DNA from 2 places in the Arthrobacter sp. UYEF20 genome. Region 2 is predicted to be linked to the other one. Evidence: riboswitches for the same ligand, from Rfam matches in the RefSeq annotation. Region 2 holds a riboswitch; the other holds the start of a gene.

Region 1 (10,496 bases), on a different contig from region 2:
CATTTTGCACTCCATTGTGTGTAGATCTGCGGCAGGTCCGCAGTAGAGATATTTGTAAGATGTCTGACATCTTATGTCCCGGTGATAGTGTGTCATAAGGCACAAGGGCGCGCAAGTAGACTATGTCTTCGGGCAGGACGTCATCAAGCAGGACCGAGTCGCTGGACGGGGAATATTGGCTAGAAAATCGTTGGTCGGGGTGGTGGCGGACGAGCTGCTGGACCGGATCATTGCCGGCGAGTTTCCGCCGGGAACAAGTGTCCCCGGCGAGCTCGAGCTGAGCGCGAGGCACGACGTCAGCCGCATGACCGTGCGCGAGGCAATGAAGACCCTGGAGGCCCAGCGAATCCTCAGCGTGGAGCGGGGCCGGGGCACGTTCGTGAACCCGCTGAACCGCTGGGCGTCCCTGGAGGCCGTGCTGCGGGCAGCCTCGGAAGGGAAGAACGATGCTTCCGCGGCCGTCCAGTTGATCGAGCTCCGCCGGATGCTTGAAAGCGGTGCCTGCGAACTGGCCGCGGCCCGGATCGGGGACGCCGACCTCGAGCGTCTCTACGGGCACGTCGAGGCGATGCGGAGCGCCCACGGCAGCAACGACGTCGCGGCTTTTGTGGAGGCAGACCTGGCGTTCCACGACCTCATCCTCAAGGCCTCCGAGAACGTCTTTGCCGCAGTGCTGTTCGAACCCCTGCACCGGATTCTGGAGAAGCGCCGCACCGAAACCTCGAAGGTGCCGGATATCCAGGAGCATGCGATGTGGCACCATCAGCAGATCGCGGACGCCCTGGCTTCACGCGATCCGCACCGCGCCCGCGACGCCATGGACGCACACATGCAGCAGACGCTCGACGACCTCAAGAACTACGTCCTGAAGGAGCATTCGGCCTAGGGCGCGCCACGAACCTGCGGCTGCGCGCAGTGCGTGCTGGCGCGCTGCAGGCCGCGCTCAGGCCAGGGAGAGGAACAGTTTTTCCAGCTCAGCCCGGTCCAGGCTGGGGTCTTCCTGCTGCATGCACTGTTGCAGGCCCGTGGCGATGATGGAGAATCCGGCCTTGTCCAAGGCACTGGAGACGGCCGCCAACTGGGTCACCACGCTCTTGCAGTCGCGGCCCTCCTCGATCATCCGGGTGACGGCAGCAAGCTGGCCCTGGGCACGCCGAAGGCGGTTGATGACGGACTTCATGTCGGCGGGATCGAGTTCCATGGGCACCTCCGGGAGCAGTTGACTTCTTAGCCATCGTATACCCCGGGCAGTATTAGTTATACCCATGGGGGTATAACTGCATGGAACAATGCCGCGGCATACCCTCCCGCCCCCGGCGCGCAAGGGACCTTAGTACCTACCGGCGCCCGGAATATCGGCGTATTGCTGGGAATGTGAACGCCGCCCGTTTCTTCGATTCAGGCGCCGGCCGCCCCGACGCCACAGTCCACACCAAGGGCCACACCGCGGGTGCAGGGAGCGCAGGGCCTTGGAACCGGTACGTCGCCATGGGGGACTCGTTCACCGCGGGGATCGGGGACCCCGAGCCGCGCAGTCCCGGCGGCATGAGGGGCTGGGCGGACCGTATTGCTGAAGAGCTGAGCGAGGGACGGAGGGACTTCGCGTACGCGAACCTCGCCATCAGCGGGCTCGTGATGCGCCAGATCCTAGACCAGCAGCTTGGCCCGGCGATCGAACTGAAGCCCGACCTGGTCACCCTCTCGGCCGGCGGCAACGATCTCGTGTTCCACCGGAGCGATCCGGACCGGCTGGCAGCCACCCTCGACGCCGCTGTGGGCATGCTCAGCGCCACGGGGGCGACCATCGTTCTGTTCACCGGCCCGGACTGGGGGGACACTCCGTTGTTTGGCCATATCCGGGGAAAAGTGGCCGTGTTCAACGAGAACCTCCGGACCATCGCGGCGCGCCATAACGGCGTTATCGCCGATTTGTGGACGCTGCGGCAACTCTCGGATCCGCAGATGTGGGATCCGGACCGCCTGCACTTCTCGCCGATGGGCCACCACACCATCGCGGCAATGGTCCTGGAGACACTGAACGTGCCCCACAGCCTGCTGCCGCTGCAACCCAAGCCCCTGCCGGCCGGTGGCTGGCGGGAAAGCAAGGCAGGCGACGTCGCCTGGCTCACGAACTACCTGCTGCCCTGGATGGTGAGCCGGGTCCGGCAACGGGGCGACGGTGCGCCGCTGGCGGCCAAGCGTCCCCAGCCGGGTCCGGTCGCCGGGTCCGAAAGCGCCGCGCCCGCCCCCCTAGTCCAGCCGCGATCTGTCGGCTAACCTGCAGGAACGGCCCGCAGCCGGGCATCGAAGGCGATCACGAGGAGCGAAGTTGTCTAATCACACTTACAGCATTTCTGAAATTGTCGGAACCTCGAGTGAAGGCGTTGACGCGGCCGTCCGCAATGGGATCACGGAGGCCGCAAAGACCCTGCGCAACCTCGACTGGTTTGAAGTGAAGGAGATCCGCGGCCACCTCGAAAACGGCGAGGTTTCCGACTGGCAGGTGAGGATCAAGCTCGGGTTCCGGCTGGAGCGCTGACGTCCGCGGCCGGGGCGCCGTAGCTGGCCGGCAGCAGCGGCGACCGGCCGATCAGAGGGCCGGGCAGAGAAGGTCCGCACCAGAACATCACAAGGGTCCGGCCCTCCAGCGAAAGAGAGCACGATGTCCGAGATCCGGCCCGGCGGCACCGAAGCGGCCGCCGCGGAGCGCCCCATCATCCCCGAAGTGACGCTCAACAACGGGGTGACCATCCCCCAGTTGGGCTTCGGCGTGTTCCAGGTGCCGCCGGAGGAAACCCAGCGGATCGTCGAGGACGCGCTGGCCGCCGGCTACCGCCATATCGACACGGCCGCCGCCTACCGCAACGAGGCGGCGGTGGGGGCGGCGATTGCCGCCTCCGGAATCCCGCGCGAAGAACTCTTCGTCACCACCAAGCTTCGGAACGGCGAGCAGGGCAACGCGCGCGAGGCCTTCCAGAACAGCCGGAAGGCCCTGGGCCTCGAGGTCATCGACCTCTACCTCATCCACTGGCCGGCGCCCTCACAAGGCCTCTACACCCAAGCCTGGCAGGAAATGGAGCGGCTGTACGCCCAGCAGCAGGTCCGCGCGATCGGTGTTTCAAATTTCCTCAGCGCCCACCTGGACACACTCCTGGGAGCCGCGGAGGTGGTTCCCGCCGTGAACCAGATCGAAATCCACCCCACGTTCCAGCAGCAGGAACTCGCCGCCAGGAGCCGCTCGCTGGGGATCGCCGTCGAGGCCTACAGCCCGCTGGGGCAGGGTGCAGACCTGGCTGAAGATACTGTCACGGCACTGGCCGCCACGTATGGTGCCACGCCGGCTCAGATCGTTCTCGCCTGGCACCTCGGCTCCGGCACCATTGCCATCCCCAAGTCCTCAACGCCGGGCCGCATGCTGGAAAACCTCAAGGCAGCGGCCATCACCCTGACTCCCGCGGAGCTGGCCGCCGTCACAGCGCTGGAGACCGGTTCCCGGATCGGCTCAGACCCCGCCACGGCGTCGCACAGCCAGCTTTAGGACGTCCAGCAAGAGTACCCGCAAGAGAAAGCGAGTAAATCCATGCAGTACACCCGGCTGGGCCGCTCCGGCCTGAAAGTTTCCCGCCTCTGCCTGGGCACCATGAACTTCGGCCCCCAGACCGAGGAAGCGGACGCCCACTCGATCATGGATTCGGCTTTGGAATCCGGCATCAACTTCTTCGACACCGCCAACGTTTACGGCGGCAGCGGCCACCGGGGCTGGACGGAAGAGATCCTGGGCCGCTGGTTCGCCAAGGGCGGCGAGCGCCGCGAACGCACTGTGCTCGGCACCAAGCTCTACGGCACCATGACGGACCGGCCCAATGAGTCCAAGCTCTCCGCCCTGAACATCAGACGGGCCCTGGACGCGAGCCTGAAACGGCTGCAGACCGACCACATCGACCTCTACCAGTTCCACCACGTGGACCGGAAGACCCCGTGGGATGAGATCTGGCAGGCAATCGACGTCGCCGTCCAGCAGGGCAAGATCCTGTACTCGGGCAGCAGCAACTTCGCCGGCTGGCACATTGCCCAGGCGCAGGAGGCAGCCGCGCGACGGCACACGAACGGGCTGGTCAGCGAACAGTCCATCTACAACCTGCTGACCCGCAATGTGGAGCTGGAAGTCATTCCGGCCGCGCAGCAGTATGGGCTGGGCATCCTCCCCTGGTCGCCGCTGCACGGCGGCCTGCTCGGCGGCGTGCTGAAGAAGGAGCGCGACGGCGTCCGCCGCGCCGAGGGCCGCTCCCTCGAAACCCTCAAGACACACGAGAACCAGATCCGGCAGTACGAGGACTTCGCCGGTGAACTGGGGCACGAACCCGGGGACGTGGCCCTGGCCTGGCTGTTGCACCAGCCCGCCGTGACCGCACCGATCGTGGGTCCCCGCACCCGGGACCAGCTCGACGCCGCCATCCGCGCGCTCGATGTGACGCTCGACGCCGATGCGCTCAAGCGGCTCGACGAAATCTTCCCTGGCCACCGGACCGCCCCCGAGGACTATGCCTGGTGAGCCGGGGAATTTCCCCCACCCAGAATGGCCCTTTTTTACTAAGCATGATTAGTATTGATGCAGAAGGATGAAGCGCACCCGGCAACCCGGGTGCCTCCTCAATGAAAGAAGAAGGAACGATAAACATGGGTTTTTTCGCATTTCTGATTCTGGGTCTGATCGCCGGAGCAATCGCTAAGGCAATCCTGCCGGGCCGTCAGGGCGGCGGCATCTTCATGACGCTGCTGCTCGGCGTTGTCGGCGCACTTCTTGGCGGCTGGATTGGCGGACTGCTCTTCCACACGGGCATCAATGAGTTCTTCTCGCTGTCGACGTGGCTGCTGGCCATCGGCGGCGCGATCATCGTCCTGCTCGTTTATGGCATGATCACCAGGCGCTCGGCTCGCTAATAGCGGAGCCTGGCCGACAGCCGGCCCCGGGATTTATCCCGGGGCCGGCTTTTTGCCACACTACAAACTTTAAAGAGCAGGAGTACAGCATGAAAGCCAAACTTCTTTTTGGAACCGGAATGGCCGCGGGCTACGTCCTCGGGTCCCGGTCCGGCCGGGCAGCCTACGAAAAGCTCAAGTCCCGGGCTGCAACCCTCTGGGAGAGCAAGCCTGTCCAGGACAAGCTGACCGCCGCTGGCGAGGCAGTCAAGGAAAAGGCCCCCGAGGTGTCGGAACAGCTCACCGAGGCCGCGCGCCGCGCCGGAACCGTCATCGGTTCCGCCCTCCGCCGCGAGGGCAGCGCTCAGGGGGCTGCCAAGGGGGCTCCGGAAGGCAACATCCCGGCCCACAGCACGCATCCGGAAACAGTCATTCTCGGGACCTCCGCGGCCTTCGCGGCGCCCGATGTCGAGTCGGATCCGGCCCTGAACGACCAGACAGGCCAAGACTGGTCCGACGAGGGCGGAGCCACTGCCGCCGGACCGGCCACCAACGTTGATCCGGACAAGGCTTCCTAGCTACACCAGCCCACCGATGACCACCGTGGCGTCCAGTTCCTCGGAACTGGCCACCCGGGCGGTCAGCCCGTTGCGGAGGAACAAGTCCACCGTCTGCGGCGCCTGACGCCGGCTCGTCTCGATCAGCAGGTGCCCGCCCGGTCCTAGCCATTGCCGCGCCGCGGCGGCCACCCTCCGTTGAACATCAAGCCCGTCCGCACCGCCGTCGAGGGAGACCCGCGGCTCGTGCAGGCGGGCTTCCTGCGGCATGGTCCTGATCCCCGCAGTAGGCACATACGGCGCGTTGACCGCCAGCAGGTCCACCCGCCCGCGCAGCCCCGACGGCAGCGGACCGTACAGATCACCCTCGTGGACCTCCCCTCCGAGGGGGAGGATGTTCCGGCGGGCACAGCTGACCGCAGCCGGGTCGACGTCGGCAGCGTGCAGCTCCAAAGGCCACGCCAGTGCCGCGAGCGCGGTCCCGACGGCCCCCGAACCGCAGCACAGGTCGACGACGGCCGGAAGACCGGCGCCGTCGGACAACTGAAACGGTTGCCGGGATGCCTGCAGGAGCAGCACCCCCTGCCGCACGAGGAACTCGGTGCGGCGGCGGGGAATGAAAACGCCGGCATCCACGTCGATCCGCAGCCCGCAGAACTCCGCCCAGCCGAGGATGTGCTCGAGCGGCAGCCCCGAAACCCTCCGGTCCACGAGGGTTTCGAGTTGCCCCGTCGAGCCGGCGGCTGCGGCCAGCAGCATGGCCTCTTCTTCGGCGAAAACGCAGCCGGCCGCCCGGAGCCTCCCGACAACCGCAGGGTCGGCCACAGTAACTGCAGCGGGGTCGAGCGCAGGGCTCAGGCGGTGATTGGCGGGCTGGGACGCCGGGGATCCCGTCATGGCAACGCCCCTTTCCGCTCCTGGTGCTCGGAATTCCCATGCTACCGAACTGGCAGGATGACACCATTGCATTCGAGTAAGACGGCGGCATCACCGGATCCCATGCAGTCCCTTAAAGCGCGACGCCGGAACCCATCCCGGGTTCCGGCGTCGCGCTTTAAGCGGTGGCTCCTAGACTGCGGCTGCTTCGGCGGCCACGGTTTCCTCCTCTGCCATGGCCTTCCACTCGGCCACGCGGGCCTGGTGGAACGGGGACTTGCGGACCACGGCGTAGGCTCCGCCCAGGATGGCGAACCAGATCGGCGTGACCAGCAGTGCGGTGAAGGTGTCCGGCTGGGTGGTCAGGGCCCAGAGCAGGAACGCGAAGAACGCGAACACCACCCAGACCATGGGGATGCCGCCGGGCATCTTGAACGGTGAGGCCTTGTGCAGTTCGGGGCGGCGCTTCCGGAACACGAGGTAGCTGGCCAGGATGATGGACCAGACGAACATGAAGCAGACGGCGGACACGGTGGTGACCATGTCGAACGCGACGCCGACGTCCTTGCCCGCGTAGAGCAGGGCCACGCCGGCGAGCAGCAGCACGCAGGAGAGGAACAATGCGTTCTGCGGGACCTTGCGGCTGGAGAGGCGGCCGAAGAGCTTGGGGGCGTCGCCGTCGTTGGCGAGGCCGAACACCATCCGCGAGGTGGAATAGATGCCGGAGTTGGCCGAGGACATCGCGGAAGTCAGCACCACGAGGTTCACCACCATGGCCGCCATGCCGAGGCCGGCCAGCGAGAACATGCCGATGAACGGGCTGTGGCCGGCCTGGAACTCGGTCCACGGCGTGACGGACATCAGGATGATCAGGGCGCCCACGTAGAACAGCATCACGCGCAGCGGGATGGCGTTGATGGCGCGGGGCAGGTTGTGCTCCGGGTTCTTCGTTTCGGCCGCGGCGGTGCCCACGAGTTCAATGCCCACGAACGCGAAGACGGCGATCTGGAAGCCGGCCACGAAGCCCATGAATTCCTTGGGGAAGAAGCCGCCGTGGCTCCAGAGGTTCGTGAAGCTGGCGGTGCCGGCGTTGGACTGGAAGCCGGTGAAGATCATCACCAGGCCCACCACAATCAGGGCCACGATGGCCACGATCTTGATGAGCGCGAACCAGAACTCCGTCTCGCCGAATGCCTTCACGGTGGGAAGGTTCAGCAGGAGCAGGATGATGATGGTGGCCACGCCCGGGACCCAGAGCTGGATGCCCGGCCACAGCTCATTCGCGTAGCCGGCGATCGCGATCACGTCCGCCACACCGGTGACCACCCAGCAGAACCAGTAGGTCCAGCCGGTGAAGAAGCCGGCCCAGGGGCCCAGGAGGTCGCCGGCGAAGTCGCTGAAGGACTTGTAGTTCAGGTTGGACAGCAGCAACTGGCCCATGGCCCGCATCACGAAGAACAGCATGAAGCCGATGATCATGTACACGAAGATCACCGACGGGCCGGCCACCGAAATTGTCTTGCCGGAACCCATGAACAGGCCGGTGCCGATGGCGCCGCCGATGGCCAGGAGCTGGATGTGCCGGTTGCTCAGCGAGCGAGCAAGGTGCGGGGGTGATGAAGGCCTCGGGTGTGTTCCGTCGGCAGTAAGGGTCGAACGAACTTCCGTCATATGGATTCTTTCCTGTGTGCGGTGGAGTGCGGCGGAGTGCGCCAAAACGGGCGCCAAAAAAACACCGGTGCCGACGCGTGCAGCAGCGCCGGCGGGCCTCGAGTCACGCATAACTCAGCCGGATCCGGGAGTTTCGTCAGGGATTGTCTAGTCCGCTTCCATTGACCCAGGAGCGGCGATTCAGGGTGGTTGGCGTCGTTGCCAAGGTCACAGCGACAATTGTGAACACCGTCACTCGACAATGTCAAGAGGGTCCACCCGATAAAGATTGGCTGTTTTGTCTTGCGCGCAGCCGGCAAAGCAGCTATTGTTGTGAACCGCGTCACTTACGAGTGATGCGTGCTTATGATCTGCGGCGGGAGAGTCCTGCCGGTACATTCTGCAGGCGCCGTAGGAGCAAATCCTCCCCAGGAATCTCTCAGGCCCATGTACCGCCGCGGCAAGGCAACTCTGGAAAGCAGCACGGCTCCGGCCTTGCTCACCGACGGTGCAAGCGGCGCCCTGTAACAGCAGGGTCTGCGGAATCTCTCAGGTCCACGACAGAGCGGGGAGGAACCCGAATCATCGTGGCACCCTTGGTGCCACCTGAATTATGGAGTTCCTCATGACCGTCCAATCGTCCCCATCCACGTTTGCAGACCGGCATATCGGCGCTCGCCGCCAGGCCGACATCGACACCATGCTCAAGGCTGTCGGCTACGACAGCGTTGATGGCCTGGTGGACACTGCCGTTCCCGACTCGATCCGCCAGGAAACCGCCCTCAGCCTGGACAACGCGCTGAGCGAGGTGCAGGTTCTTGCCGAGCTGCGCCGCCTGGCGTCGAAGAACAAGACCGCCGTGCAGATGATCGGCCAGGGCTACTACGACACCGTCACGCCGCCGGTGATCCGCCGCAACATCCTCGAAGCTCCTGCCTGGTACACCGCTTACACCCCGTACCAGCCGGAAATCTCCCAGGGCCGCCTCGAGGCGCTGCTGAACTTCCAGACCATGGTCCAGGACCTCACCGCGCTGCCCGTGGCCAACGCTTCCCTGCTGGACGAAGCCACGGCCGTGGCCGAGGCTGTGCTGCTGATGCGCCGCGCCAACAAGAACAAATCCGCCGCCAAGGGCAAGACCGTCCTCGACGCCGACGTCCTGCCGCAGACCATCGCGATCGTGAAGGGCCGCGCCGAGGCGCTCGGCTTCGAGGTGGAGGTCGCGGACCTCTCCCAGGGCCTGCCCGACGGCGACATCAACGGCGTGGTGCTGCAGCAGCCGGGCGTTTCCGGCCGGGTTTGGGACCAGTCCGGCGTGATTGCCGCCGCCAAGGAACGCGGCGCGCTGGTCACCGTGGCAGCTGACCTGCTGGCCCTGACCCTGATCACCCCTCCGGGTGAGCAGGGCGCGGACATCGCCGTCGGCACCGCGCAGCGCCTCGGCGTGCCGCTGTTCTTCGGCGGCCCGCACGCGGCCTACATGGCCGTCCGTGAAGGCATGGAGCGCACCCTCCCGGGCCGCATCGTCGGCGTCTCCAAGGACAACACCGGCATCCCCGCCTACCGCCTGGCCCTGCAGACCCGCGAGCAGCACATCCGCCGCGAAAAGGCCACCTCCAACATCTGCACCGCGCAGGCACTGCTGGCCATCGTCTCCTCATTCTACGCCGTCTACCACGGCCCCGAAGGCCTGAAGGCGATCGCCGAGACCGTCCACGGCAACGCACGCACCCTCGCCACCGCGCTGAAGACGGCCGGCCGCGAACTCGTTTCCGAGTCGTTCTTCGACACGATCACCGTCCGGGTCCCGGGCAAGGCCAAGAAGGTCATCGCCGCGGCGGAAGCCCGCGGTATCAACCTGCGCGGCATCGACGCCGACACCGTGGGTGTCTCCATAGACGAGACCACGACGCCGGAGATCCTCTCCGCGGTTGCCGTCGCCTTTGGTGCCGGTCCGGTGAAGGCCGCTGCCGGATTCGAACTGCCCGCAGATGTGGTCCGTTCCTCCGATTTCCTGCAGCACCCGGTGTTCAACACGCACCGCTCCGAAACCCAGCTGCTGCGTTACATCCGCAAGCTGTCCGACCGCGACCTCGCACTGGACCGCACCATGATCCCGCTGGGCTCCTGCACCATGAAGCTGAACGCCACGGCCGAGATGGAGGCCATCTCCTGGCCGGAGTTCGCCTCCATCCACCCGTTCGCCCCGGACTCCCAGACCGAGGGCTGGCGTGAACTGATCGATGGCCTGGAAGCGGACCTCGCGGAGATCACCGGTTACGACCAGGTCTCCATCCAGCCGAACGCCGGTTCCCAGGGCGAGCTCGCCGGCCTGCTGGCCATCCGCGGCTACCACCACTCCCGCGGCGATCAGCACCGCGACATCTGCCTGATCCCGGCCTCGGCCCACGGCACCAACGCCGCCTCGGCCGTGCTGGCAGGCATGAAAGTGGTGGTGGTGGCCACGGCACCTGACGGCACCATCGACCACGC
Region 2 (10,496 bases):
GCACCTGTCCTCGATCGTCACGGCCAACGCCGCCCGGCTGCTGTCCCGGGAGGATGTCCGGGTGCTCACCGAAGGCGTGCGGAAGCAGAGCCCCTCCGCCGTCGACGAACTCACCCCGGCGCTCCTCTCCCTGGCCGAGCTTCAGCGCGTGCTGCAGGGCCTGCTGGACGAACAGGTGCCGATCAATGACCTCGCGCGGATCTACGAGGCGCTCACGCTCCGCGCCAAGGTCTCCACGGACCCGGAGTCGCTGGTGGAATCCGCCCGCCAGGCCCTGGGTCCGGCGCTGACGGCCAAGTTCATGGACGGCCCGGTGCTCAACGTGATCATGATCGACCCGCTTCTGGAGCAGTCCATGCTGGAGGACATGCGGCCGGCCGAGGGCGGCAGCCAGATCGTCATGGGCCAGGACAGGCTCGACGCCGTGCTGCGCTCGATGGCCGCCGCCGTCGACTCCGCTGCCGCCGCCAACCGCCAGGCCGTGCTGGTCTGCGCGCCGGCGCTCCGCCCGGCGATCCGCCGCCTCGTCGGGGCCCATGCCGGCTCGGTGCCTGTGTTGTCCTACCGCGAAGTCACGTCAGCCAACGTCCGGATCGAAACAGTAGGAGTGGTCCGCCATGCCGAACCGCTATCGGCTTAAGGGAGCCTCGCTCGAGGAGATCCGCCGCAAGGCGGAACGGCAGCACGGCCCCGCAGCCCGCATCGTCTCGGCGGAACGGGTCATCAGCCCAGGGATCGCCGGCCTCTTCGCCGGGGACCGCTACGAGGCAATCGTCGAGGTGCAGACCAGCCACGAGGTCGTCTCGGGCGAGGTGGTTCCCGAACCGGACATCCTCGCCGAGGCGGATGCAGAGGCCGGGGCGAACGGCGTCGGCCAGCAACCGGCCGCCGGCCCCTCGCACCAGTTGCACGGCGCCGGGACAAGCGCGACGGCGTCCGCCCCGGCGCCGGCCTCGGCTGTTTTTCCCCCGGCCGTGCCGTCCGTACCGTCCGCTGCGACGGCGTCCGCCGCCCCCTCGCACCAGCTGCACGGCGCCGCCATCGCGGCCCTGCTCGAAGAGGCCGACGCGGCCGAGCTGAACCTGCACCGGCCCGGCAACACCGGTGTGTCAACGGAGTCGCCGGACTTCGCCGAACTGCTCGAGCAACTCGGCGCCGGGCTGCGCGCTCCGGCTGCCGGCTCCGCGGTCGTGCCGGTTCCGCGAGTGCCTGTTTCGCCAGTGCCTGTTGCGCGAGTGCCGGGGCCCGATGACGGCACGTCCGCCGCGCCGGCGCAGCCCCGCGAAACCGTTCCGGTCCCGCTGTCCGGGGTCGGTGACCTGGTGGTCCTCGTCGGACTGGGGGAGGACGCGCTGGACGCGGCCCTGGCGATGTCCATGGCAGCCGGCGGCGCGGACGTGCGCACTGCAGGGAAGCTGTCCGCCTACGGGCATCTGCACGTGGACGGCCGTCAAAGCGCGACGGCGGCCCGCGCCCACGCGGTGCTCACGGACCAGACTGTGCTGGTTGCCTTCGGGCTTGGAAAGGCCCGCGACGCCGTCGCGCGGCTGCAGTCCGTGGCCGCAATCTCCGCAGACCAGCTCTGGGTGGTGGTGGATGCCGGGCGCAAGCATGAGGACACCGCCCGCTGGGTCAGCGTCCTTGCCTCCCAGCTCAACGTCACTGCTGTAGCCGTCGTCGGGTCGGCGGAAACCGCCACACCGGAGACCGTCCACGGGCTGGGACTGCCCGTCGGCTGGGCCGACTCGGGCCAGGCCACAGTCGTGAGCGGCTGAGATGAGCTCATCTCAGCGGCTCCAAGCGCCGGAATTCGTCCGCACTGCCACACTGCGAAGGGTAGATTGAGAGGATGCTGGTACTTACACGCAAGCCGGGCGAACAGATCATGATCGGCGACGGCATCGTCATCACGGTTCTGGAAGGCCGCGGCGACGGTGTTCGGATAGGCATCGAGGCGCCCCGGGGCGTTCCGATCCAGCGCCGGGAAGTCATCGAGGCGATTGCCGCGGCAAATCGAGCGGCAGCAGAAGCCGGCGCCGGGGCGGGACCGGATACTGAGGACGCGCTGCGCGGGCTACTGCCCCCAGCTTCTGCCGGAAGCGCTGACTGACGCGTCGCCCGGCCCGTTATTAGCCCCGCTCGCCGCCGAGGTACTGCGCCAGCATAGGCTGCGTGGTCCGCCGGTTGATGATCAGGGCGCGCTGTACGTTCGCGGCGGTCGTCAGCTCTTCAAGGACCTCCGCGGTATCCGTCCCTGTCCCTGACCCTGTCCCGGTGCCGGACCCGCACCCTGTCCCTGTCCCGGACGCCCCGCCGGGGGAAGCGCCGGAAGATCCCGGCAGGCTCCGCTGACGCAGAGTCTCTTCGGTGGACCGCGCAGTGTCGCTGAGCTGGCGGAGCAAGTCCCGGAGAGCATCCAAATGCTCGCCCAGGACCTCCGGCCAGGAACCGGCCGGTGCACCGGCGATCAGTTCGGCGAGGGTGGCCTGGGCCGGCAGCCCCCATTCCGCCGCCACGGCCGCCGATTCGACGCTCCGGGCCAGCGCTTCAAAGCGCAGGCGGTCCAGGACACTCTCCACGTCGGTGGCGGTGACACTCAGCCACTGGAAATTCCCCGCCAGTACATGCAGGCGCTGTGTCTCGAGCCTGAACAAGAGCAGTTCCAGCTGACGGCGCTCCTGCCAGAGAGCTGCCGAAAGATCACCTGCACCCATGCGCCCCCTTTAGTCGCCACGCCGGCAGAAACGGTGCTGCCGCAGTTTCGGCCAAGCTTTTTCCTGAGGGTACACGCAGATTGTTGATAAGGTGATAAGTTTCCTCCATGGGTGCTGCGCCCGGGTATCGAACACCGCCTCCCATTGGCGGAATGACGGGCCGTTTGCGGGTGCGGCTCTCGGTGTTTTAAGCGGTTTGACGCTTCGGATCCGGTCTCATGGGGGGACACACTATTGAATCGCGTAGAACGCAACGAGCTGGTCACGCAGCACCTTCCGCTGGTGGGCTACCTCGTTTCAGATTTGTGCTCGAAAGCGTCACACCTTTCCCGCGATGACCTGGCGTCAGCGGGTGCCGTCGCCCTGATTACCTCGGCCGACTCCTTCGACCCGGATCTCGGCGTGCCCTTCGGAGCGTTTGCCCGCCGGCGCATCCTCGGCGCGTTCGCGGACGAGATGCGTGCGAGCGACTGGGCCACCCGCTCGGCGCGGCGACGGATCAAGGAGACCATGTCCGTCCAGGAGACCCTGGCCGCCGCCCTCGGACGTACCCCCAGCGTCGATGAGATCGCCTCCGCCCTCGGCGTGCAGCAGAGCGTCGTCGAGGCAGCCCTGGCCGATGCGTCCCGCACCCTGACCCCGCTCGACGACGCCGTCGTGGACACGCTGGCAGCGGAGACGCTGTCCCCCGAGCACTCCGTGCTCGCCGATGAACGGCTGCAGTACCTGCGCGCGGCCGTGAAGTCGCTCCCGGAGCGCATGCGCTACGTCGTCGAGGAGATCTATTTCGGCGACCGGACCGTGAAGGAACTGGCCGCGGAACTCGGCTCCACCCACGCGGCTGTGTCCCAGCAGCGCTCCGAAGCCATCCGGCTCATGCGCGACGGCCTGACCGCGCACTACGCGGACGATCCCGGGCAGACCTTTGAACCGCAGTCCCGGATCACGCCGCGCCGCCGGAACGACTACCTTTCCCAGCTGGCCGAGACCACGGCGGGTGGCATCACCCGGGCCATTTTCCCGCAGGGGCCGATGCTCAACGAGGCGGTCTGAGTTCCCTGCCCGGCAGATGGTAAGCCCCTTAGCAAGCTGACCGAGAAATCTCCTGACCGAGAAATTTCGGCGGGACGGTCGCCGTCCTGCTGGGCCCTGGGGTAGCGTCGAAAGCATCGGCCCTTGCGGTATCGGACGCAACGGGATCGGACCTACTCAGGAGGACGCATGAAAGCAACGCCAACACTCACCGCGAACTGTCAGGCAGTGCTCGTGGACCTGATCGAACTGCACGTCCAGGGCAAGCAGGCGCACTGGAACATCGTGGGGGCGAACTTCCGGGACCTGCACCTTCAGCTGGACGAGATCATCGACGCCGCCCGCGGCTTTGCGGATGACATGGCCGAGCGCATGCGTGCCCTGCACGCCCTGCCGGATGGCCGCAGCTCCACGGTTTCCAAGTCCACCGCCCTCGCGGAATTCCCGGCCGGCCTGATCAGCACCAAGGACGCCATCGACAAGATTGTCGCCGCACTCGAGGCGGCGGTCGGTACGATGCGCAAGGTCCATGACGAAGTGGATGAAGAGGACCCCACGACGGCGGACCTGCTGCACGAGTTCATCGCCAAGTTGGAGCAGTTCGCCTGGATGGTAGGTGCCGAGACCATGCGGGCCACCGCCAGCGTCACCACAGCTGACAGCAAGAAGTAGACAGTAAGAGGTAGACAGCAAGAAGTAGCCTCCCACACTCAGCCAGAGCGCAATCCAAGCGTCCGGCGCCGGGTTCCTCCCGGCGTCGGACGCTTGGCTTTTAAGCCTTGACATCCGGACGGATCGGCGAATACTTAAGTATGTGCTTAACAATCAGGGGGGCCGGCAGGAGGGGGAACGGGAGCTCGACGGCGTGTTCCACGCGCTCGCCGACCCCACCCGGCGCGCCATCGTGGCCCGGCTCTGCGAGGGCCCGGCGACGGTATCGCAGCTCGCGGAGCCGTTTCCGATCAGCCTGCCCGGGATTGTCCAGCACCTTCAGGTCCTGCAAGCCAGCGGCCTGATCCGCAGCGAAAAGATCGGCAGGGTCCGCAGCTGCAGCATCGACCCTGCCACGGTCCGGCGTGCAGAAAACTGGCTGGGCCAGCGCCGGACGCCGGCCGAGCGGCGCCTCGACCGGCTCGAGGGCTTTCTGGGTGCGGATCGCCCGGACCGCCCGCCCCAGCCTCCCGAGTGATCCAATTCCAGGAGCCCACCATGAACACGCCCGTCACCCACGCCAGCTTCAGCCTGGAACGCAGGCTGAACGCCCCGCCGTCGCGAGTCTTTCACGCGTTCTCGGACCATGCGAGCAAGAAAAAGTGGTTCGGCGGCCCGCCCGAATGGAACCAGGGCGAGTCCAGCCTGGACTTCCGGGTGGGCGGCCGCGAAACCGACGTCGGCGGCCCCGTCGGCGGCTTCGTCTCCACGATGCACGCGGTTTACCACGACATCGTGGAGAACGAGCGGATCGTCTACAGCTACGAAATGCTGCTGGACGGGGAGCGCATGTCCGTTTCGCTCAGCACCCTCGAGCTGGAGCCCGACGGCGACGGCACCCGGCTGACACTGACCGAACAGGGCGCCTTCTTCACGGGTACCCGTGACAGCGACCAGGCGCAGGTGGCAGGACGCAAGGAAGGCACCGGCGATCTGCTCGACGCCCTCAAGGCGTACGTCGAGGGCAGCTGAGCCCGGCCCGCTATTTGGCGGTCGGCACCTTCCGCAGGACGACGGCGGCAAGGACTGACGCTCCCGCCATCAGTACCAGTGCGATGGCGGCCGTGACATGTACGCCGGAATCAAAGGCGGCACGAGCGGCGGCCATCACTGCTTCCGCCAGCGGGCCGGGAAGGGCTTGCGCGAGCTCCACTGCTCCGGCGAGCGTTTCCCCGGCCTGGGTAACCCCGTCCGCCGTTGCCGCCTCCGCGACGCCGCCCGGGAGCCGGAGGTTGCCTTGGTACGAGGCGGTCAGGATGGAGCCGAGGATGGCCGTGCCCAGCAGCGAACCGACCTCGTAGCCGGTCTCGGAAATGGCAGCGGCCGCGCCGGATTTCTCCGCCGGCGCCGCACCGAGGATCAGGTCGTTGGAGATGGTCTCCGCGGCCCCGACGCCCAGACAGAGGACCAGCAGGGCCGCCAACAGGATCCCCGGGCCGCCGCTGTGGTCGCCGAAGGCCACCAGGAAGTAGCCCACAGCGCTCAGCAGCAGGCCGCCGGCCACCACGAAGCCCGGCCGGACTTTCCGCACCAGCGGCACCACCAACAGGCCGGCCGCGACGGTGGCGATCAGGGCCGGAACCATCGCGACGCCGGATTCCGAGGGGGACTGGCCTTCCAGCAGCTGCAGGTGCTGGGCCAGGAAGAGGATGAAGCCATTGTAGGAAAAGAGGGCGAGGACGTTTGCCGTGATGGCCGTGCTGAAGACCCGGTTGCCGAAGAGGCTGACGTCCAGCAGCGGGGCCGCCGTGCCGCCCCCGGCCCCGCGTTCCTGACCTCCTCGCAGCAGGGCCCGCTGCCGCCGGATGAAGACGTATGCCATGAGCAGGCCGAAGCCGATCAGGGCCAGCGGCGCCGGGGCCGGGCCATGGGTGGCCAGCTCCTTGATGCCGTACACCACCGGCACCATCACCAGGAGGGACAGGACGATGCTCGGCACGTCCACCCGGCCGGGATTCGGGTCGCGCGATTCCGGGATCAGGATGGGCCCGAGCGCCAGCAACGGCAGGATGATCGGCACAGCGACGAGCAGGATGGCGCCCCACCAGAAGTGCTCCACGAGCCAGCCGCCGAAGATCGGGCCCAGGGCGGCGCCGCCAGAGAAGCCCGCAGCCCAGATGGCCACGGCCAGCCGGCGCCGGTTCGGCTCCGGGAAGATGTTGCGGATCAGGGACAGGGTGGACGGCATCAGCATCGCGCCGAAGAAGCCCAGCCCCGCCCGTCCGGCGATCAGCCATTCGGCGCTGGGCGCGAAGGCGGTGACGGCAGAGACGGCTGCGAAGCCCGTGCTGCCGATGAAGAGAAGCCTGCGGCGTCCGATCCGGTCGCCCAGGCTGCCCATCGCCACGAGCAGCCCGGCCAGGACCAGCGGGTAGGCATCCACAATCCACAGCAACTGCACCCCGGAGGCGTCCAGGCCGCGCGCGATGGCGGGCAGCGCAAAGGTGAGCGCCGTGTTGTCCACCGCCACCAGCAGCACCGGGAACATCAGCAGCGACAGCGCCATCCAGTCGCGCCACGGCGCCCTCCGGCCGGTGCCGGCCAGTGTGCTGGTGCCCGCCCCGGTCATCGATGTGTTGTTCATGAAATAACTATACCGTCTGGACGGTATAGTTAAGAAATGGGTGGTTGGGCAGGCATGATGGGAACCATGCCCAGAAAACCCGTCGCCCGCGAAGCTGTCCTGGACGCCTTCGAATCCCTGCTCATCGAAGAGGGCGAACGTGCCGCCACGCTGGACGCCGTCGCCAGGCGGGCCGGCGTCTCCAAGGGGGGACTGCTGTACCACTTCCCGAGCAAAGAGGCGATGATCTCGGTGCTGCTCGAGCGCCTGGACGGGTTGCTGGCCGCGGACGTCAAGGCCATGGCGGACGCGCCGGAGGGGGCTGCGGCGTACTTCATCAAGTCCTCGCTCTGGGCGGACACGCGCTTGGACCGGGCGTTCGTGGCTGCCACCCGGCTTGCCGAGGTGGCTCATGAGGAAGCCCTCCGCCGTTTTGCCGCCGCCCAGGCGCGCTGGCTGGAACTGCTGGCGGGCGACGTCGGGCCCGCCATGGCCAAGGCTGTCCTCTACATGGGGGACGGTCTGTACTTCAACGCCATGCTTGCCCGCGGCCCCGGCGGCCCGCTTCCGGAGGTCGGTGCCGATCTGGAGAGCCTGCTGGCAGCTGTCGGACGGCTGCGCAGCTGACGGCTGCGCCGCTGGGAGCCCGCCCCTCCGCCGTGGTCGCCGGACGCGTGCCGGGTCGCCGTATGGTCCCGGCGACTCCGCAGCTGATCCGCGATTCGGTGGCTGCCGGCGGTGCGTGAGCGCAGCCCGGCTGCCGGCGGTTCGTGCAGCGGCCAGCCCAGGGACCGGCAGGGCCCGGCAGTTTGCGGACGCGTGCCCGGCGTAGGACAATGGGAGCTGTGACTGTTGTCACGAGCAATTGAATATGCCTTTGATCTGCGGCGGGAGAGTTCTGCTTGTAGGTACAAGCGGGCGCCGTAGGAGCAAATCCTCCCCAGGAATCTCTCAGGCCCACGTACCGCCGCGGCAAGGCAACTCTGGAAAGTAGCAGGCTGTCCCCTGACATGCTGTGCTCACCGACGGTGCAAGCGGAGCCCTGCGAAAGCGCGGCTGCGCGGAAACTCTCAGGTCCAATACAGAACGGGGAGGAACCCGAATCAATGTGGCGTACCCTGCGCCGCCTTAGTTATGGAGTTCCTTGTGACTGTTACCTCAGCTTCCACGTCCTTCGTTGACCGGCACATCGGCGCCCGCCGCCAGTCCGACGTCGACGCCATGCTGAAGGCTGTCGGCTACGACACCGTCGATGCGCTGGTGGACACCGCCGTTCCGAAAGACATCCGGCAGGACTCTCCGCTGGCGCTCGGCAAAGCCCTCAGCGAAGTCGAGGTCCTCGCCGAACTGCGCACGTTGGCGGGCAAGAACAAGACCGCGGTCCAGATGATCGGCCAGGGCTACTACGACACCCTGACCCCGGCCGTCATCCGCCGGAACATCCTCGAGGCGCCCGCCTGGTACACGGCGTACACGCCCTACCAGCCGGAAATCTCGCAGGGCCGGCTCGAGGCGCTGCTGAACTTCCAGACCATGGTCCAGGACCTCGTCGGCCTGCCGATCGCCAACGCCTCCCTGCTCGACGAAGCCACCGCCGTCGCCGAAGCGGTGCTGATGATGCGCAGGGCGAACAAGAACAAGACGGCCCACGACGGCAAGACCGTCCTCGACACCGACTGCCTCCCCCAGACCATCGCGATCGTCAAGGGCCGCGCCGAAGCCCTCGGCTTCGAAGTCGAGGTCGCGGACCTGTCCAAGGGCCTGCCCGACGGCGTCATCAACGGCGTCGTCCTGCAGCAGCCCGGCGCCTCCGGCCGCGTGTTCGACCACACCGCCGTGATCGCGGACGCCAAGGAACGCGGCGCGCTCGTCACCGTCGCCGCCGACCTGCTGTCCCTGACCCTCATCACCCCTCCGGGTGAGCAGGGCGCCGACATCGCCGTCGGCTCTGCCCAGCGCTTCGGCGTCCCGCTGTTCTTCGGCGGCCCCCACGCCGCCTACATGGCCGTCCAGAAGGGCCTCGAGCGGTCCATGCCCGGCCGCCTCGTCGGCGTGTCCAAGGACAACGCCGGGGTCCCCGCCTACCGGCTGGCCCTGCAGACCCGCGAGCAGCACATCCGCCGCGAAAAGGCGACCTCCAACATCTGCACCGCCCAGGCCCTGCTGGCGATCGTGTCCTCCTTCTACGCCGTCTACCATGGCCCGGACGGACTGAAGGCGATCGCCGAGACCACCCACGGCCACGCCAGGACCATCGCCGCCTCGCTGAAGGCCGCCGGCCTGGACGTCCTGCACACGTCCTTCTTCGACACCGTCACCGTCTCCGTCCCCGGCAAGGCCGCGAACATCATTGCCGCCGCCGAGGCCAAGGGGATCAACCTGCGCGTCATCGACGCGGACACGGTCGGGATCTCCACCGATGAGGCCACGACGGCGGCGATCGTCGCCGACGTCGTCGCCGCGTTCGGCGCGAGCGTCACCGACGCTAACTCAGACGCAGAATCCGGCGGTAACTCAGGCGCAGCGGCTGAAGGTTTCGGCCTGGACACCGCCGTCGAGCGCACCTCCGACTACCTCCAGCACCCGGTGTTCAACACGCACCGTTCCGAAACGCAGCTGCTGCGCTACATCCGCCGTCTCTCGGACCGTGACCTCGCCCTGGACCGCACCATGATCCCGCTGGGTTCGTGCACCATGAAGCTGAACGCCACGGCCGAGATGGAAGCCATCTCCTGGCCGGAGTTCGCCTCCATCCACCCCTTCGCCCCGGAATCCCAGACCGCCGGCTGGCGCGAACTGATCGAGGACCTCGAAGCCCAGCTGACCGAGATCACCGGCTACGACCAGGTCTCCATCCAGCCCAACGCCGGATCCCAGGGCGAGCTCGCCGGCCTGCTGGCGATCCGCGGCTACCACTTCTCCCGCGGTGACGCCCAGCGCAACGTCTGCCTCATCCCGGCCTCGGCCCACGGCACCAACGCGGCCTCGGCCGTGCTTGCCGGCATGAAGGTGGTCGTCGTGGCCACCGCCACGGACGGCACCATCGACCACGCGGACCTGCGGACCAAGATCGAGCTGCACAAGGACGCCCTGTCCGCGATCATGATCACCTACCCCTCCACGCACGGGGTGTTCGACGCCGATGTCCGCGAGGTCTGCGACGCGGTCCACGCCGCCGGGGGCCAGGTCTACATCGACGGCGCCAACCTCAACGCCCTCGTCGGCCTGGCCCAGCCGGGCCAGTTCGGCGGCGACGTCTCGCACCTGAACCTGCACAAGACCTTCTGCATCCCGCACGGCGGCGGCGGGCCCGGCGTCGGCCCGGTCGCGGCCAAGGCCCACCTGGCACCCTTCATGCCGGGCAACGCCGCCGATCCGGCCAACGGCGCCGACGGCACCCCGATCTCCGCCTCGCGCTACGGTTCGGCCGGCGTGCTGCCGATCTCCTGGGCCTATGTGAAGCTCATGGGCGGCCA

Evidence for each region. A riboswitch is a leader RNA that binds a small molecule or an ion and turns the genes downstream of it on or off. The one in region 2 is predicted to bind glycine.
Region 1: it holds a riboswitch for glycine, as region 2 does, so the genes downstream of both, gcvP (aminomethyl-transferring glycine dehydrogenase) here and gcvP (aminomethyl-transferring glycine dehydrogenase) in region 2, are expected to answer to the same signal.

The regions. Positions count from the first base shown of each region.
Region 1 is NZ_JBEPNP010000016.1:91,177-101,672, forward strand. It holds gene ABIB26_RS17170 (four-carbon acid sugar kinase family protein) at 1-3, opposite strand, end outside; gene ABIB26_RS17175 (FadR/GntR family transcriptional regulator) at 176-886, shown strand; gene ABIB26_RS17180 (metal-sensitive transcriptional regulator) at 944-1,201, opposite strand; gene ABIB26_RS17185 (SGNH/GDSL hydrolase family protein) at 1,489-2,277, shown strand; gene ABIB26_RS17190 (dodecin) at 2,330-2,539, shown strand; gene ABIB26_RS17195 (aldo/keto reductase) at 2,663-3,538, shown strand; gene ABIB26_RS17200 (aldo/keto reductase) at 3,581-4,552, shown strand; gene ABIB26_RS17205 (GlsB/YeaQ/YmgE family stress response membrane protein) at 4,678-4,941, shown strand; gene ABIB26_RS17210 (hypothetical protein) at 5,031-5,498, shown strand; gene ABIB26_RS17215 (putative protein N(5)-glutamine methyltransferase) at 5,499-6,374, opposite strand; gene ABIB26_RS17220 (amino acid permease) at 6,546-8,024, opposite strand; glycine riboswitch at 8,371-8,468, shown strand; glycine riboswitch at 8,470-8,577, shown strand; gene gcvP (aminomethyl-transferring glycine dehydrogenase) at 8,629-10,496, shown strand, end outside.
Region 2 is NZ_JBEPNP010000035.1:2,809-13,304, reverse strand. It holds gene ABIB26_RS22215 (flagellar biosynthesis protein FlhA) at 1-640, shown strand, start outside; gene ABIB26_RS22210 (hypothetical protein) at 618-1,775, shown strand; gene ABIB26_RS22205 (carbon storage regulator) at 1,850-2,110, shown strand; gene flgN (flagellar export chaperone FlgN) at 2,130-2,714, opposite strand; gene ABIB26_RS22195 (sigma-70 family RNA polymerase sigma factor) at 2,949-3,767, shown strand; gene ABIB26_RS22190 (Dps family protein) at 3,936-4,418, shown strand; gene ABIB26_RS22185 (ArsR/SmtB family transcription factor) at 4,561-4,935, shown strand; gene ABIB26_RS22180 (SRPBCC family protein) at 4,956-5,429, shown strand; gene ABIB26_RS22175 (MFS transporter) at 5,440-7,041, opposite strand; gene ABIB26_RS22170 (TetR/AcrR family transcriptional regulator) at 7,108-7,647, shown strand; glycine riboswitch at 7,899-7,997, shown strand; glycine riboswitch at 7,999-8,115, shown strand; gene gcvP (aminomethyl-transferring glycine dehydrogenase) at 8,155-10,496, shown strand, end outside.